3 regions of the Prevotella sp. lc2012 genome follow, and region 1 is predicted to be linked to each of the others. Evidence: riboswitches for the same ligand, from Rfam matches in the RefSeq annotation. Region 1 holds a riboswitch; each other region holds the start of a gene.
The links. A riboswitch is a leader RNA that binds a small molecule or an ion and turns the genes downstream of it on or off. The one in region 1 is predicted to bind cobalamin.
Positions count from the first base shown of each region.

Region 1 (6,067 bases):
CACAAGCGAGGGCAGCAAGCCCGAAGAATTTGTTTGTCTTCATAATTGTTTTGTTTTAAAGGTGAATAATATGTTTATTGAATTATCACTTTCTTCCTGTTACTGATATAGAGCCCCTTCCGTCGCGGCACGACCTTACGCCCCTGCAGGTCGTAGACCACCTGCGGCCCGTTGGTGTCGACACGGACACCCTTGATGCCCGTCGCCTGACGGATGGCCTCCAGTGAAGCCTCCAGATGGATATCCTCGGCACCCATCACCTCCGTAGAAGTCTCCCCCCACCACTCAGGCTGTGGACATTTCTGGTTTAGTCCTGTATACACCCTCACGAAGTCGATGAAGTCGAGGGCTACAGGCTGCCGCTTCTCATCGACAGCCCAGCCGATATCGATGCCACATCCCTCATAGTTATACGACGTCGCGTCAGCATTATCGGTGAAGTTAGGCAGGTTGTCGGCATACCCATAGCGGAAGCCTACGAGCACAAAATAGTAAGGACTCCAGTTGGCATCCACCTCGTGGGAGAGGTTCACCATGTTATCCGGCAGACGCGTACCGCGGAAGGTCAGGTTGTCAGGCAGCCACAGAGGGTAGTACTCCTGAGTGTGGTAGTGGTTCCTGTCGACGGTGCCACTTACGCCCTGATTGTCAGTCCAGGCGATGTCGCCCATCGGGTTCTGGCGATAAGTCACCTCATAGCCATAGACCACCTTCCCGACACTGTCCACATCACAGCTACCGCTGATCTCGTACCAAGGGTCGTCAGGCAGTCCGTTGCCGTTGACATCCTTCGACACCATCACCACCCCAGCCTCGTTCATCCCACCGAACACCAGGTTTCTCATCTCCTGATAAGCATTGCCCCATACGGCGAAGTCGCGCTGTCCAGGGATATTCGCGATAGAGTGGTCGAAATGGAACGTGATATACCCGCCCCAGCCGCCGAGCGCCACGATATGAGCATCAGGATCCGCCGGACTGTGCCCAGCCAGTCGTTCGTTACACTTCTGTATCATCGTCTCCTCCGTGTCGCCCTCCTCGTACTCCGGCGCGTCGTTGACATACTGTCCAGGTGCCGGCCTGTACTCATCGACCGCCTGGATATACTTCGAGTGAGCCACCCCCTCGTCCATCCGCTGTGCACTTATCGGCAAAGCGGAGGGCAGGGCCACAGCCAACAAGCCCGTCACCATCCACACCTTATAATATCTCATTCTCTTCATTCCTTTTTCTCCTTTCTCAGAAACACCGCATGCGCAGGGATATCCCCCGTCGTCACCTTCCAGTCGAAAGTACCATCCGCCAGGAAGTGGAACAGTTCGCCGCTCGACGTGTAGTTCTTGGCATCCATCAGATAGAAGTCACGCTCATGAGGGTTGACGATGATACCATACGGCATCCGTATCTTCCCCATCTCCGGAGCATCCGACAGACAGGTGCTCACCACCTGATGCGTGGCCACATTGATGATGCCGTAGGTAATACTGTTCTTCTTCGTGACCTCGTTCCACTGACTCCCGTAGAAGTAAAGCGAGTCGCCTACGATACAGAGATCGCTCACGGGCTGGTCGATCTTTCCCCCCACCTGCATCTGTCCGTCAGCCCCCTTCTCCAACCAGTAGATGCTCGAAGCGAGGTTCATATAGTTGCCGCGCGAGGTCACCCACAACTGTCCGTACCTGTCGGCCTTCAGGTGGTGCAGGTTCGGCGCCACCTCTATCCTGTCCGTCTCCCGCATGGTCGTGAGATCCACCACGCTCACCGTATGCTCGTAGCCCTGTCCCGTCATCCCCTGATAGCCGCCGCTGTTGGCCACATAGAGCCGTTTGTCGAGGATCGCCATCTCCTCCGGCTGATAGCCCACGCTGACGGAGTCGATCTTCTGCAGCGTGAGCGTGTCCACCTGATAGACGCTGCCCAACGGACTGTTGCTCGAGGCATACTGTGTGCCCACATACGAGCTGACATACGCATAGCCCCCATGGAAGGACACATAGCGGCAGTTGGGTATGTCCACCTTGCCGATGCGCACCGCGTCAGTGGCCCGTGCCACCTCCACCTTGTTCGAGCAGTTGACGACGAGCCACAGCCGCGACCCATAGATCTGGATATCATTCCCCACGTCGCCCAGCGCCATCACCGTCGTCGGGTTGCGCGAGGCATAGATGTTACGCAGGTAGTGCACCGTCTCGTCGTTGCCCGACAGATCCAGGTAGTCGAGCGTCGCCTTGTTCGATCCCATGTTCCCCTCGTTGAGCAGGTACATCCCCACGATCTCACCCTTGACAGCCTGTCCTCCCGTATTGATATCCTCGAACGGCACCACCATCACGTCGTCGCGACAGGCGACGAGCATCAGCAGCATACAGATATATGGTATCAGTCGTCTCATATCTCCACACTCAGGGTTATCGTATAGTTCCTGCCAGGCATGGGGTAGTTCACGATCACCTCATAATCCTGTCCCAGCACATTGTTCACATCCAGATGAGCCTTCCACAACACCTTCTGCCAATGGAATCGGCAGGCGATGCTCAGGTCGCTCGTGTACCACGGCTCCATATGGTTATAGAGAATATTCTCCTGACTGTCGTAGCGCTCCCCCGCATAGATGAACGAGTAGTTGACGTCCCAGTTACGGTAAGAGAGTCCCACGATGGCCGAGCCCGAATGCCAGGGGATATAAGGAATCTGGTCGCGGTAGTAAGACGTGGCAGGGTCCGTCACGTCGCGAGCATCCTGGTAGGTGTATTGAGCCCGTGCCGTCGCCACCAGCTCCCGTCCCACCTGGAAGTCAGCCTCGGCCTCCACGTCGACACCCTTGATATGCACCCTACCGAGGTTCAGCATCGTCCATCGGAACTGCTGTCCCTTGGGGTAGGCCACGATCTTGTCGTGCACCGTATTGTAATACACGTCGAAGTGCATCTGCGCGTGACGCACGATGCCCTCCATGAAATGCTTGTTGAGCACGAAGCCCGCATCATACTGCAGGGCACTCTCCGGCGTCAGGTTGGCGTTACCCATGTCGGTATAGTAGAGGTCGTTGAATGTCGGCATACGGAAGCTCTTCTTCACATACGCCCGCATCGAGAAGAAGTTACCACGGAAAGGATAGACGTTGACGAAGACGGCCGGCGTGAGCTTCGACAGCGAGCGACTGGCGTCCATCCCTGCAAAGGCACCCCGCCGATGCGTCCTGTCGTTGACGAATGAAGCCAGCACCGAAGCCTGTGCCTTCAGATGCCTGTAGTCGATCGCCGTAGCCAGACTCACCAGATGAGACCTCCTGGTCGGATAGGCGAAGTTATAGATGTCGGCATTCAGCTTGTTCCACTTGAAGTCATAGCTCAGCGAGGCACTCCAGTTGGGCAACAGCTCCAGCACGTTGGCCGTCGAGAGATACAGCTCCTGCTGCCGATAGCGGTTGTCCACGGGCAACTGTGTGGTGTCCTTGTTCACATAATGCGTGTTGTAGTAGGCATACTTCGCCAGCCACCGAGTGCTGAACCCCTCGCCCACGTTCTTGTCGAAGGCCGCCTGCACGAACGTGTTCAGATCCTGCTGCCGCTCCCCGCGCCGCCACACGTTGTTCACGATGGCCCCAGGGATGCCTCTGGCCGAATGATAGAGATAGCCCTTCACCTGCCAACCGCCCTGATAGAGGCGCCCGTAGAGGTTACCCTCGACCCGCTCGGCATGGATATCGCCGTTCTGTCGGATGGCCGTGGTGTCCCATGCCGTCGTCCCATCGGGGTAGCGGCGCTCATAACGGAACTTATACTTTCCGCTGGCCGTCAGGAAGCCTGTGCTCAGCGACGAGCTGACCCGCTCCGACAGCCGCTGCTCCCATAGGGTCGAGAAGCGGAACATATCGCTCGACCCATACTGCGCCTTCATCCGCAGTCTGTAGTGGCGCGCGGCCCCTTGCTCATGATGCGAGGCGAAGTCGGGCGCCTTCGTACGGATATAGACAGAGCCCGCATGACCGAAGTCGCTGGCGGGCTGGAATATCGCACTCTTCTGACCGTTGTAGAGCGTCACCTCCTCCACGTTGTCGAGCGAGAACTGCCCGAGGTCTATCTGTCCGTTCTGTGCATTCCCCAGTGCCACCCCGTCGTAGGAGATACCTAAGTGATGGGTACCCATCGAACGGATGTTCACCGTCTTGATGCCGCCCACACCCCCATAGTCCTTCAGTTGGATGCCCGAGAAATAGCGCAGCGCGTCGGCCACGGAATGGGTGTTCAGCTTCTCCAGCTGCTCCCCCTTCAGCTTCTGACTGGGCACCACCTCACGCATGGCAGGACGGGACACGACGACGATCTCCCGTATGTGCTGTACGGAATCCAACTTGCCCTGTGCTGTCGTATGAAGACATAAGAAACAAGACAGTAGTAGTAGCGATGCCCTTTGCATCAGGCGACACGGTTCGCTCTTCACTTCCACTTTTTGTGTTCCCACCCCGCCTAACCCCAGAAGCGGAGCGAGAGGCTTTCCATCGGCAGGTCTTCTGACTTCACCATCCGGCATCAGACGTCTTCCCAAAAATCTCAGTGACATTTGTCTGTGCCGATAAAGACGGTTTACAGCAGCGGGACTGTCCGGGATTCTCACCCGATTCCCTTTTCATCACCCAAAGGGTGAACCGATTCGTTTGCAAAAATAAATAAAAACCTTGAAAGTAGGAAATATATTGGGAAAAAAACGACCTATCGCAGCAGTCTGTGGCCGAGATCATGCTGATGACAGGCCGCCATGATCTGCTCCACGACCTCATCCATCACTGGCACCTCCACCCTGTAGTAGGTCGGATAGTCGGGACAGAGCACCACCAGGTTCATCCCCCCCACACGGATGCCGTAATCCCTCTGGAGCATATAGCGATACAGGTTCTGTTGGATGCAGTAGTGATAGAAAGGCGTGTCAGGCAGACTGATACCGTTGAAGCCCGTCTTCCCGTTGAAGCCCTCCGTCAGCGGGACCCCCGCCGCGTCGACCACCTTCCCGCTCCGCTTCCAGTCGTAGATGGTGAACGAGCCGTCGTCCTCACGACAGATCATGTCAACCGTCCCCGCGATGTTCAGGTCCAGGTCGTAGATCGGCCATTCCTGGCGATAGGGACGGATACGATGCTCCTCGACGAAACGCAGGAAATGCGCCTTCTCCCGCTCGATGCTGACAGGCACCGTCGCCTCCCCGTCGACAAAGGAGTAAACAGTGTCGAACACCCCGTCGCGGAAGTAACGCTCCGTCTGCAGGTGCATGAACGTGCCCACCTCACTGGCCATCCGCCGACAGCGGTCCCACCTGTCGAGCATCTCCTCCACGTCCGCCCCGTAGCGCTGCCACTGCATCTGCGCCGTCTGCAGCGCGTCGAACGTCTCGAAGAAATAAGCGATCAGACTGCTCACGGGCAACAGCCGTTCTCGGCCGTCGTAGGTATAGACATGCTCGTCGGCCATGAAGTCGATATAACGGTCCTGGTCGTAGCGCCCCGCCTCCGTGAAAGCGCCCATCTTCTCCTGCATCTCCGTCGTCCGTGGCAGCCGCGCCACCAGCTGACAGCCGTAACGCTCCTGACTGTTCTGAGGCACGACCGTCGGCACCAGTCGCGGCGGTTCACCATGCCCCTCCCCTCTGGCCGCCATCTTCAGCGCCTCGTTGTCCGTCCACCGCCTCACGGGCGACAGCCCCTCTGCGGCCACCGCCTCAACGGCCGCCACCTCAGGCACCAGCGCCCTCACCAACTGCACCAGATAGGCGGCACACGCCTCAGGCTGTTCCGCCACCTGCCGCTCCGCCAGTCTGACGACCGTCCATCCATGACGGTTCAACACCCCGTCGCGGTAGTCGTCGCCACAGCCGATGGCATGTATCACCCTGCGCGTCTCCGCCGTATAAGGCTCGTCGATCTCGATGTCGATCCGTACGCCGCCGTCATCCGCCACCAAGGCGAGGTCCATCTCCACAGGCGGCTGCTGTACGGAGATGTTCAGACACACATCCGCGAACACCCCGATCGTCTCGGGCAACCAAGCCCGTAACCGCTTCAGAAGTCCCAGCG
Region 1 covers NZ_FNUF01000002.1:416,164-422,230, forward strand. The annotation lists gene BLU99_RS05660 (DUF4465 domain-containing protein) at 1-43, opposite strand, end outside; gene BLU99_RS05665 (hypothetical protein) at 75-1,223, opposite strand; gene BLU99_RS05670 (YncE family protein) at 1,220-2,392, opposite strand; gene BLU99_RS05675 (TonB-dependent receptor) at 2,389-4,419, opposite strand; cobalamin riboswitch at 4,486-4,668, opposite strand; gene BLU99_RS05680 (hypothetical protein) at 4,713-6,067, opposite strand, start outside.

Region 2 (6,067 bases), 210 kb from region 1:
TGGCATGGTATCAGACACTGCCGGCAGAGCTTTCCAACGGACAGGTGCGTGCGGCTCTCACGAAGGTGTTCCATCGGATGTTCGATGTCCCGAAGAACTTCAATGAGGGTGGTTATCTGACCATCGGCTTCTGTGGCTCGCAGCCCGATATCGCCGACTGGTACACGAACAACGGCTCACTCTATATGACCAGTCTGGCCTTTATGCCGCTCGGACTGCCTGCCGACCATCCTTTCTGGACCGATGCCCCCGAGTCCTGGACGCAAGTGAAGGCATGGGGAGGACAGCCGTTCCCTAAGGATCACCGTTGGTCCGATGATATCCGTACCCATGACAAATGGTAGTCATTACAGTAAAACAACTTGTTTTGGTGTCGTGGAGATAGTCTTTTACAAGTAAAGAGATGCCTCCTTTCACACCAAAACAAGTTGTTTTACTTTTAGAGAAACCATCGATAACATCATTACCAATGCTTCCCACGACACTCAGGGATGCCTTCTTACGTTAAGACAGACCATACACATCCCTCATTCCCTACATCTTTTTTTCGTTCAAAGTGTTTGATGTACCGAAGTGGTTCTTTGAACTCATTGGCGTGAAAGAAACGAATAATCTTTGTCGATTCAAGATCTTTTACTATATTTGCATTCAATTATCAATCATTCAACCAAATATGTATCATTATTCTTGTTCTGCTATTCGCATCATTTTACCATTCTTGATCGTCATGTTCCAAAGTCTGCAGGCTGAAGGAAAAGACTATGAGTATTCAATCTCCGGAAGGGCTGTCGACAATATCTCGGGTAAGTCACTCAAGGCTCGTATCTTCTTGATGACTGCCGACAGTACGGTGATAGATAGTACACAGGCGGAAAACTTTTATACCGATCCCATGACGGGTGAGGAGGTGGCTTCTTATGAACTCAAGACGGTATTGGAGAAAGGGCGTTATATCCTGAAGGCGACGATGGACGATTATAATGATGCCTATATGAACATTGATATCCGTAGTCATCGTGAGATGATGATTCCTGTTAAACCTATCCGTATGCTGAGGATCTCCCACGAGCTTCCTGAGGTGCTTGTGAAGGCTACGAAGATCAAGATGGTCATGCGTGGCGATACAATTGTCTATAATGCTACTGCGTTTAATCTGGCGGAAGGAAGTATGCTTGACGCACTGATAGCCCGTCTGCCTGGGGCAAAACTGACCAGTGATGGTAAGATCTATGTCAACGGCCAGTATATTGAGAGCCTGCTGGTTAATGGTCACGACTTCTTTGCGGGTAATCCTAAGGTTGCCTTGGAGAACCTGCCTGCATATACGGTTAACAGGATCAAGGTATACAACAAAGAAGGACTGACCTCAACGATGATGGGGCGCAATATGGGCGATCACTCTTTTGTGATGGACGTGCGCCTGAAGAAGGAATACGCTACCAACTGGATGGGAAATATAGAAGCCGGCGTAGGGACACACCAGCGTTATAAGACACGGGGATTTGGTATGCGCTTCTCCGACAAGGAGCGGATAGGGGCCTATTATAACATCAATAATCTGAACGACAACCAGAAGGCAGAACTCAGCGGTGAATGGAGACCGCAGGACGTACCCGACGGACTGTTGGCAACAAAAACCGCTGGTCTGGCATATGTCAACTATCTTGATGGATATGATAAGTGGGTTACCAACGAGCTGACGTTCTCTCATGTCGGTGCCGACAATGAGACCAGGCAGGAGACACAGACATACCTTCAGGGCGATGATTCGTATCTTCTTCGACAGTCGAAAAATACCAGTGGCACAGATCGTCTCAGCAATAACTTCGTCTATCATACTACCAAGGACAAAAAGTATACATCTATCAATCATGTCAATCTCTCCTATGCCCGGACACAGGGTATGGGGTATTCTGCAGAGACGGTATCCGATATTATGGCTGAAATCAACCAGATGATATCCGACAATAGTCATCACGGCAATGACTTGAATGTAAGCATCGGGACGGAGACCGGCTTCCGTACCTTTGTGACAGACATGTTCAGGGTGGAAGCCTCCTTTGGTTATAACCGGCGCCAGCAGAAGACATTCTCGCGCGATCAGGCAAGATTCTTCCGGGAAGGAAGGCCTATGGATTATCGGAATAGTTATCTTCATAAGCCACAGCAAGAGATAAGCCTTGCCGGTGGACTCAGCTATAACTGGCAGATACGCAGTGTCTCCATTCAGCCCCAATATAAATATCGTTATACTTACAACAAGCATTATAATGACCTGTATCGTTTGGATAAGATCATCGGCAGAGACAGCAGTCGGTTTGATGTTCTTCCGTCAACCAGAGAGGCTCTCGCTCAGGTCATCGACAGGGGAAACAGCTATCGCTACCACGAATACCGTAACGAGCATCTCTTCAACTTGCATTTCTTCCTCTTTCAGCTGAAAGCCATCAACGGAGAGTTCTTGCTTAATATGCCTGTCAGGATGGTGAATGCTCACCTTCATTATACGCGTACAGATCATTATCATCTGCCGCATAGTAAGGCTTTCGTCGAGCCGGATATCAGTCTTCGCTCGCATAGTGGAAAGATCGGGTATATGTTGTCGGCTGGCATCAAGTCCGACTTCCCCGACCTGACGTCGATGATCGACTATCGCGACGATAGTAACCCGCTATCTGTCTTCTTGGGAAATCCGGATCTGAAGAATCTCCATCGTTACTATGTGGATCTGAACCTCTCAACCCATAGAAATCAGAAACTGAACTTCAGTCTGTGGGCCAACTACCATCAGACGGATCATAGCGTCGCTTATAGTCTCTCGTTCAATAAGTCGTCGGGTATCTCTACGATGAGGCCGGTCAGCGTGAATGGCAACTGGGACCTGAATGGTGGCTGGAGCATCTATGGTCCTTTGGATAAGGATAAGAAGCTCTCCCTTGAGAACAGATCGACGGTGAACTATAACCATTGTGTAGATATGGCCAGTGTTGAGGGATATGCGGAGAGTGTGCGCAGCATTGTCAACAACTGGAAGATCGGCGACGAGCTGAAGCTCAACTATCGTGCCAACGACGACCTGGAGCTGACGCTTCATGGTGGTGCCGATTACTATCTCATTGATAGCAAACGGAGTGGTTTCACTCATATCCGGGCTGGCGACTACAGCCTGGGGGCTAATGCGCAGGTGAAGTTACCGTGGGGCGCACAGCTCACATCAGACATTACGATGTTTGCTCGTCGGGGCTATCATCAGACGGAGATGAACACCACCGACTGGGTGTGGAATGCCCAGATTAGTAAGGCTATTTGCAAAGGAAAACTCTTTGTGCGACTACAGGGATTCGATATCCTGCATCAGTTCTCCAATACACAGTTAATCATGAACGCACAGGGGAAAACCGAGACCTGGCGGAACTGTATCCCGCAGTACTACATGCTTTCCCTCTCATGGCGTTTCCTCGTAAAAGCGAAAAAGAAAAGTGAAGAATGATAGCTGTTTGTCGCTCATCATAGAATATCAAAAGAGACCCAGCTATAAGGCTGGGTCTCTTTTGATAATGGCATCTGCCGCAATCAGATAATTAATCGTGTTTGATAAAGTTCTTGATTGGCTGAAGCGACTCCTCAAACTCCTTGGCATTGAAGCCGTGGCCGGCGCCGTGGATGATGTGCATACGGACATCCTTATATCTCCTCGCGGCTCTTTGTGTGCTGAAGAGCGGTACCACATTGTCGTTGTCACCCTGGATGATTAGGACGGGCTTCTCGTAGCGTCCTATCACATCAAAGGAGTGTATGTCGCGCAGTTCCATAAAGTAGCGCTTACCCAAAGGCACATCCCAGATACGGGTGGTGTCCGGCATATTTTCTATAGGACGGGTGTCGTGATTGTCGCCTAGGGCAATGGCGGGGAAGACGAGCACCAGTTGACTGATATCTTCTGGCATCTCAGCGGCAGTGAGGGCCGCCACCAGTCCGCCCTGACTCTCGCCCACGAGTACGATCCTGCTGGCATCCACATCCGGGCGCTTCTTGAAATAGTTCACGATGGCCTCCAGATCGTGCTTCTCGTCGATGATCGACATGTTCATCGTGTTGCTGTCGCTCCTGTTGTTTGCCGATCCGCAGGGGAAGTCAAACGTGTAACACATATAACCCATTGAGCTGAATGTGTCGAAGTAGTTGCGACCCCAATCGTGTGAACCGTTAAAGCCGTGCACGATGATAGCCAATGGCTGTTTTTTACCTGTCTCTTTCTGATGGTTCAGCACACCATAGATGTTACGCTCCCCATTCTGTACCCATAACTCTTCTGTCTGTGCCCATGCTCCGATGGTCATGAAGACCAGACCCAGTAGTAGATAATGTCTTTTTTTCCAGTTCATATGTTAATTGATTAGTGAAGATAATAATACTGCAAAGATAGCGGAAAACGTTGGAGTAGGATGGCTGGAATGTATGATTAGACATGCTCAAAGTGTCATGCGGTCATTTCACGTATTAAAATGATACATCCGTGTCGTGTAAGGCAATACAGAAACATCAAAAGAGACCGGGCCTCGCGGCTGGGTCTCTTTCACAAACCTATATAATAATACACGTATGTAACGTTACAAAGAGTCCACACGAACTCCAGAACTATTACTGACTTTTCCCAACAAAGGCATTCGTTTTGCCTCTCATCCTTACATCGAGGATTGTCGGCTTCTTCCATTCAAGGCTGGTCTTCTGACTTCGCTCCACCCTGAAGTACCTTCTCGCCCTGATGGGCAATGGCTTTTCTCACTTCAGAGCCATACGGGAGCTCACAGCTGCGGGACAGTCGGAGATTCTCACTCACGTTCCCAATTAATTGCGGTTAAGCAAACCCTGATGGGACAGCTTTTCGGGCTGTCGGGTGCAAAGATAGATAAAATTGTCTAATTCAACAAGAAAAACGAGAAAAAATGCACTTTTTCTTGCAAAATGTGCGGTGGGAGTGCGATATTTCGTAATTTTGCATACGAATGAATCAGAGAGACCGACAGATCTTGCAGATCGCCTTGCCATCGATCATATCGAATATCACCGTGCCCTTGCTCGGGATGATCGATGTGGCCATCGTGGGACACATGGGTAGTGCCGTCTATATCGGGGCGGTGGCGGTCGGCTCGATGATCTTCAACCTGGTCTACTGGCTTTTCGGTTTCCTGCGGATGGGCTCGAGTGGACTGACAGCACAGGCCTTGGGTCGGCGTGACCTCCCGGAGGTTGGACGTTTACTGTTACGCTCGATGGCCATCGCCTTGGGTATTGCCTTTGTCCTGTTGGTCCTCCAGGTGCCACTGCGGCTCATGATGTTCTGGTTGATCGGTCCGACAGCCGACGTGCAGCCATCGGCCACCACCTATTTCTACATTGTGGTCTGGGGCGCTCCGGCCTCTCTGGGACTGTTCAGTCTGTCGGGTTGGTATATCGGCATGCAGAACACCCGTATTCCCATGCTGATCTCCATCACTCAGAACGTGATCAACATCCTGGTGAGTCTGCTGTTGGTTTATGGATTCGGCATGAAGATCGAGGGAGTGGCCCTTGGAACGGTCATCGCACAGTATGCGGGCTTCCTCATGGCGGTAGGTCTGTTCTTCCGTTACTACGGTCGTCTGCGCTGTTATCTGGTTCTGCAAGGCGCGTTCGTCCGCACGGCGATGAGCCGTTTCTTCCATGTCAACCGTGACATCTTCCTCCGTACACTGTGCCTGGTTCTGGTGAACCTCTTCTTTACATCCGCTGGTGCCCGTCATGGGGCAGTGATTCTTTCGGTCAATACGGTAATGATGCAGCTCTACCTGTTCTTCTCTTATTTCATGGACGGCTTTGCCTATGCCGGAGAAGCGCTGGGAGGCCGTTATTACGGGGCAGGCAACAAACTGGTGTTCCGTGAGACGGTCCGCCACCTGTTTGGCTGGGCTGTGCTGATGACCGTGTTCTTTACCTTGTTGTATGTGGTGGGAGGACAAGCGATCGTGGGTATCCTGACCGACGAGCCACAGGTGCTGGCAACCTCGTACGACTATCTGTGGTGGGT
Region 2 covers NZ_FNUF01000002.1:624,835-630,901, forward strand. The annotation lists gene BLU99_RS06525 (DUF2264 domain-containing protein) at 1-344, shown strand, start outside; gene BLU99_RS06530 (porin family protein) at 728-3,490, shown strand; gene BLU99_RS06535 (alpha/beta hydrolase family protein) at 3,582-4,385, opposite strand; cobalamin riboswitch at 4,701-4,887, opposite strand; gene BLU99_RS06540 (MATE family efflux transporter) at 5,007-6,067, shown strand, end outside.
Region 2: linked by a shared signal. The riboswitch ahead of BLU99_RS06535 (alpha/beta hydrolase family protein) and the one ahead of BLU99_RS05675 (TonB-dependent receptor) in region 1 are both predicted to bind cobalamin.

Region 3 (6,067 bases), 370 kb from region 1:
TAGCTTTCACGCCACTGCTCCTGTAGCAGGTATCGGCGATGATGTGCCCATGACCTTCATCCGCGCCCCTTACATCAACCAGGTCCTATCGCCCGAGTGCGAGGTGCTCGCCCAGGTCGACGGTCATATCGTCGCCGCCCGCCAAGGTCGGCAGCTCGTCACCGCCTTCCATCCCGAGCTCGACGACGACACCCGCATCCACGAGCTCTTCCTCTCTACCGTGACCGACTGACAGACCGGCACCACCGGTCTTCATCGCAGTCATGAAGCGACCACATAAAAGTCCTCTACAAAGATTATCCGCAGCCTTGCTCATGGCAGGGCTGCGGATTTATTCATTCTTCACACAAGGATCGTTTATCCGCTATCCCAAGCGATTTATAGTTGATTAGCGATGGCAAATATAGGCAATATGTTTTCCCCTGTAACTGTACGTAAGGGCGGGGGCGACGAGACAAATGGTCGATTATTTTACTTTCACGGAATTCGAACCTCTTGTAGTTTCTTTAGCAAATGAGGATCCGTTACCTTGTATAGCGTGTCTACCCAATGAAATTCATCAGTTGTTATGATCAGGAAAGTGTCATTCACAACTGTCAAATGACGATTGAGTCCACCCAACTCAATTACAGAATCATTCACCAAAGACCATGTCGGAATATATTCCACATCCCCACCGTCATGGAGATAGCATTTCTTGTCGGCATATCTTTCTTCGAGAGTATAGTTTTTCCCCTTACGATCAAAGTATATGTAGAATTTTGTCTTGATATCAGGATCTGAATTCGCATAATACCAATACTGGCAGCTATCGCCAGCTATCAATTTTACTCTATCATATCCTTTTGAGCAACACGAGAATAACACTACGATAAATAATGATATATAAACTTTCTGCATAACTTATCTTTACGGTTGATATCGAGGGCAAATATAGGCAATTTGTTTGAAACGGCCAAATCTGTGGGGTAAATTGTAGGGTGTCCCTTCGACAGGCTCAGGGACCGCTGGGGGATTGTAGGCTCAGGGACCGCGGTGGGGTGCTCGGGGACCGCTCACGATCTACGGTCCCTGAGCTTGTCGAAGGGACTTTCGAAGAGTCTGTGGTGATATATCTTTACAAATGGGCGCGCATAACTCGCGTGGTGGGCAGGAACATGGGAATATGGGGCGTAGGCGTGAGTTTTGGACCGTTTTTGTAATTGACTGATAATAAAACGATTACATCCGCACAAGAAAGGGGTAGGTTTTTTCCCTCAAAGAGATAGGGCCTATGAGTCGTGGAGATAGGGTTTACGAGTGAAAGGGATTATCTCTATACCCTATAAGAGATTATCCCTTTCACTCGTAAGTGCCATTCCTTTCGGTCGTGGAGACCATCTCTTTAACTGTTAGAAGGCACCCCCACCCAAAGTAGGCCCCTTCTCTCCACCGAACAGGGGAAAAGTGCACCTAAACAGGGCAAGAAGGGGACTAAAGAGCCCCTCGGTTTTTCTAGTTCGCAACTTCAGACGAACGTTTTTTTAGGCAGTTTTTCCTGACAATCTAAGGAATGGAAAAAGAGTAGCGCACGAGAGAGAGAGAGAAAATGGCGCTACTCTTTCTTAATACAGCCTGTTCTTAAGAACCTCTGTACACTGTTCAAGCATCTGGATGAAAGCTCGTGTGGAGTTTTTCATATAACCGTCGCGGAGCACATGGATACAGCCCTCCATCCTGGACGACGGCACGTTGATTGGGACGGCACGAAGGCCCGTCTCGTCGATGATGGTCGCCTCGGCGAGCACCGTGACGAACTTCGTCTGACGGACCAGCTTCAAGAGCAGCGACACGTTGTTGATCTCTGCCTTGACATTATAATGGTGGTCTGTATGCAGAAGCACCTGATCGAAGGCATGGCGGGCCTGCAGTCCCTTGGCAGGCAGGGCGAAGCAGTAGCGCTCCAGCTCGTCGAGGGTCACCTCCTGTTTGGCCGCCAGCGGATGGTGCTCATTGACGATCGCCGCCAGGCGGTTGTCGAACAACAGTCGGCTCTCGATATGCTCGTTGTGCTCCGTCGGCTTGAAGGCCACCACGAAGTCGAGCTCATGGCGCTGCAGTCGCTCTATCAGGTCTGTCATCGACGCATAGAACACATTGAGCTTCACCTTGGGGTATTTCTTCAGGAAGTCGATCATCGTCTCCGAGATCATGCTGCTGAACGAATAGGTGACGCCGATATTCAGCTCGCCCGTCAGCATGTTCTTCAGCTCCTGCATCCTCAGGAAACAGTTGTCCACCTTATACACACTCTCACGGGCCAGCGGCAGGAGCATCCTGCCCGCCTCGGTGAGCAGCACCTCATGACTGTTGCGGATAAACAGTTGCTGGTCCAGCTCACGCTCCAGATTCAGGATCTGTTGCGAGAGCGTGCTCTGGGTGATAAACAGTTCTTTCGAGGCCACCGAGAAATTGAGCGTCTCGGATAGCCTGAGGAAATACCTCAGTTGTCGCAGTTCCATAACTCACGATTCACTTTCTGTCATACTCTTTCCCTCTGCCCTTACATCGAGAGCATCAGGCATCATTCCGTACAAAGGCTGGTCTTCAGACTTTCCTCCACTCCCAAGCGCCTTCTCGCCCAAACGGGCAATGGCTTTTCTGCCTGAGAGCCATAATGGAGTTTACTGCTGCGGGACAGTCGGAGATTCTCACTCACATTCCCAATTAAGCACAGCTAAGTGCACCTTCACGGGCGACACATCTCTGTATCACAGGTGCAAAGATACACATTTTCAACAAACAAACAAAAATATCCCCACAGAAAAAAGGCGGTTATTGCTTTTTCCGATAGTCTCGTTCGGAACAACTAATAACCGAAGCGTCTCCCACGTCGGATAATCATCTATCTTTGCAGTAGAATAAGAAACCAAAAAAACTTCGCACTATGGGTTATGTTATTATCGTCGCTATAGAATTCCTGCTGACCTTCATCGGTGTCACGCTGCTGATTGTCTATAAGAACAAGCATGCCTGACGGCATGACCGTCCACGACCAACTCCCCGATCACCGACAAAGACCGTATTGGCTTCATACGAGAAAAAACGCATAATCGGCCTGTTCGTCGATTATTTTTTCTTTTTTATCGACTAAATCGTATATTTGCCGATGAAAAAGCGACTAAAAAACGATGATCATGAAAAGACTGATGATTACTTTGGTGGCGATGATGGCGATAGCCGTCTCCGCCCAAGCGATGAGTTTCTCCAAGGCACGCAGCCATGCGCTGTACCTGACCGACAAGATGGGCTATGAGCTCGATCTGACCGACGACCAGTACAATGCGGTTTATGAGATTAACCTCGACTACATGATCAGCCTCAACTTCGAGAGCGATCTGTACGGATTCTACTGGACGCGTCGTAACAACGAACTGAAATTCGTGCTCTCGAGCTACCAGTATCAGCGGTTCCTCATCACGGAATACTTCTACCGGCCCATCGGCTGGCAGTCGAAGTCGTTCACCTTTGTCATATACAGACACTACCCGAAAAACAGGTTCTACAGGAACGCGCCACGTGTCTACGACACCTACAAGGGCGGCAACCGTCAGTACCATTACAGTCCCTATCAAGGGCGCACCTACTCGAACGACCCCAACCGCAACGCACGCCAACTGCCGCAGGCCGGCTCCAGATGGCCACAGCCCGACAAGAAGAAGAGTCAGGCCATCAGGGGTGCCCGTCAACAGACCATCAGCGTGCCGACCCAGCCACAGGGTACCAGTAGGAAGGCCGGCGACGCCCACCGCAGTGGCAGGCGCTAGGGCATCTATTTCCGATCGTTACGGATAAGTTCGAGGAGTTTCTCGACGGCCTCCTCCTCGGGGATATTCTTCTCGACACACTCCTTGGCACGGTAGAGGGAGATCTTACCGCGTCCGGCACCGACATAACCATAGTCGGCATCGGCCATCTCACCAGGCCCATTGACGATACAGCCCATGATACCGATCTTCAGTCCCACACAGTCCTTTGTGGCTGCCTTGATCTTGGCAATCGTCTCCTGCAGGTTGTAGAGCGTACGTCCACAGCCAGGACAGGAGATATATTCCGTCTTCGTGAACTTGATACGGGCGGCCTGCAATAACGCATCGCCCAGGGCTTCCAACTGGGAAGAAGCATAGCGAGGCGAACGGATCACGATCTTCATAGCCTTACGGTCGATGAGCAGGGCACCCACCGCCATGGCGGCCTTCAGCTGCAGGGTCTCCCAGTCGGGCGCATCGACATCAAGGACGATGGTGTTATCGTTGATGGAGGCCTCTGCCTGCTCACGCAGGGCGGCACACGCCTCGATCATGTCGACCAGCTTACGGGCCACGGGGATCTCGCACTCCGGCTCCTCAGAGAGACTGACACGGATGGTGTCGCCGATGCCCTCCGTCAGGAGAGCACCGATGCCCAAGGCACTCTTGATACGACCGTCCTCGCCTTCGCCAGCCTCGGTGACACCAAGATGCAGGGGGTAATGCATATCCTCCTTGTCCATCGTGGCCACGAGCAGGCGCACGGTATTTACCATCACCACCGTGTTCGACGCCTTGATGCTGATGACCACATCATGGAACTGCTCGCGCTTGAAGATACGCAGGAACTCCATGCAGCTCTCCACGATACCCTCGGGGGTGTCGCCATAGCGCGACATGATACGGTCGGAGAGCGAGCCATGGTTCACACCGATACGTACGGCCGTATGGTGCTCCTTACAGATATTCAGGAACGGCACGAGCTTACGCTCGATCTTCTGCAGCTCTGCCGCATATTCCTCGTCGGTATATTCCAGATGCTTGAACGTACGCCCGGGATCGACGTAATTACCCGGGTTGATGCGGACCTTCTCGCAGTAAAGGGCTGCGATATCGGCCGTATGTGCTGTGAAATGGACATCGGCCACCAGAGGGGTCATATAACCGTCGGCCTTCAGTCGGGCCGAGATATTCTTCATATTCTCCGCCTCTCGTGTGCCTTGTGTGGTAAAGCGTACCAGCTCGCCACCGGCATCGATGATGCGCTTGGCCTGTGCCACGCCACCCTCGGTGTCGTTGGTATCGACCGTAGCCATCGACTGGATACGGATGGGGTTTGAGCCTCCGATGCCAATCGTTCCAACGCGGGTCTCGGATGATTGTCTTCTCTTATACATAGAACTTCGAACCTTGATTACAAAATACCTGAAAGTCAACAGCTATCAGTTGGTCTTATACTGATATTTGACCTCAGCCAGTTCCTCGTTGGCCTTCTCGATCTTGATCTTCAGGTTACCCTTATACACCTCCAGACGCTGTGCCAGAGCGGCATCATCCAGAGCCATCATCTCCACGGCGAGGATGGCTGCGTTCTGCGCACCGTTGACACCGACGGTGGCCACGGGAATGCCCGGTGGCATCTGGATGATGGAGAGCATGGCGTCGAGACCGTCGAGCATGCCCTTGATGGGTACACCGATGACGGGCAGGGTGGTCGAGGCAGCGATGACACCCGGCAGGGCGGCAGCCATGCCGGCGCCTGCGATAATCACCTTGATGCCCCTGTCCTTGGCGGTACGGGCGAACTCCTCCACCGCATCAGGCGTGCGGTGGGCTGAGAGAGCATTCACTTCGAACGGCACCTGCATCTCATCCAAGAGCTTGCAGGCTTTCTCCATAACAGGCAGGTCACTGGTGCTGCCCATGATAATACTGACTAATGGTTTCATATCTTTATTTACTTGATTGCATCATATGTTATCACTACAGATAGATCAGTCCCAGGATGGAACAGACGACTCCGACGAAGAAGCCCGTCACCACCTGAGGTAACGTGTGCTGCCGGAGGATCATCCGACTGGAGCCGAGAACCCCGGCAAGGATCAGCACCAGACAGAGCCACCACACGGGATTGAAGCCGAAGAACTCGCCGAACACGAAGAGGGCACCGGCCACACCGCCGATAGCAGCCATATGCGTGGAGATCTTCCACCATACATTGATCAGCGCACAGATAATCTGAATAAACAGGGCCGCAGAGACCATCGTTCCCATGAAAT
Region 3 covers NZ_FNUF01000002.1:50,683-56,749, forward strand. The annotation lists gene pdxT (pyridoxal 5'-phosphate synthase glutaminase subunit PdxT) at 1-232, shown strand, start outside; gene BLU99_RS04420 (LysR family transcriptional regulator) at 1,605-2,501, opposite strand; cobalamin riboswitch at 2,560-2,745, opposite strand; gene BLU99_RS04425 (hypothetical protein) at 3,177-3,806, shown strand; gene ispG ((E)-4-hydroxy-3-methylbut-2-enyl-diphosphate synthase) at 3,812-5,185, opposite strand; gene purE (5-(carboxyamino)imidazole ribonucleotide mutase) at 5,231-5,737, opposite strand; gene BLU99_RS04440 (hypothetical protein) at 5,772-6,067, opposite strand, start outside.
Region 3: linked by a shared signal. The riboswitch ahead of BLU99_RS04420 (LysR family transcriptional regulator) and the one ahead of BLU99_RS05675 (TonB-dependent receptor) in region 1 are both predicted to bind cobalamin.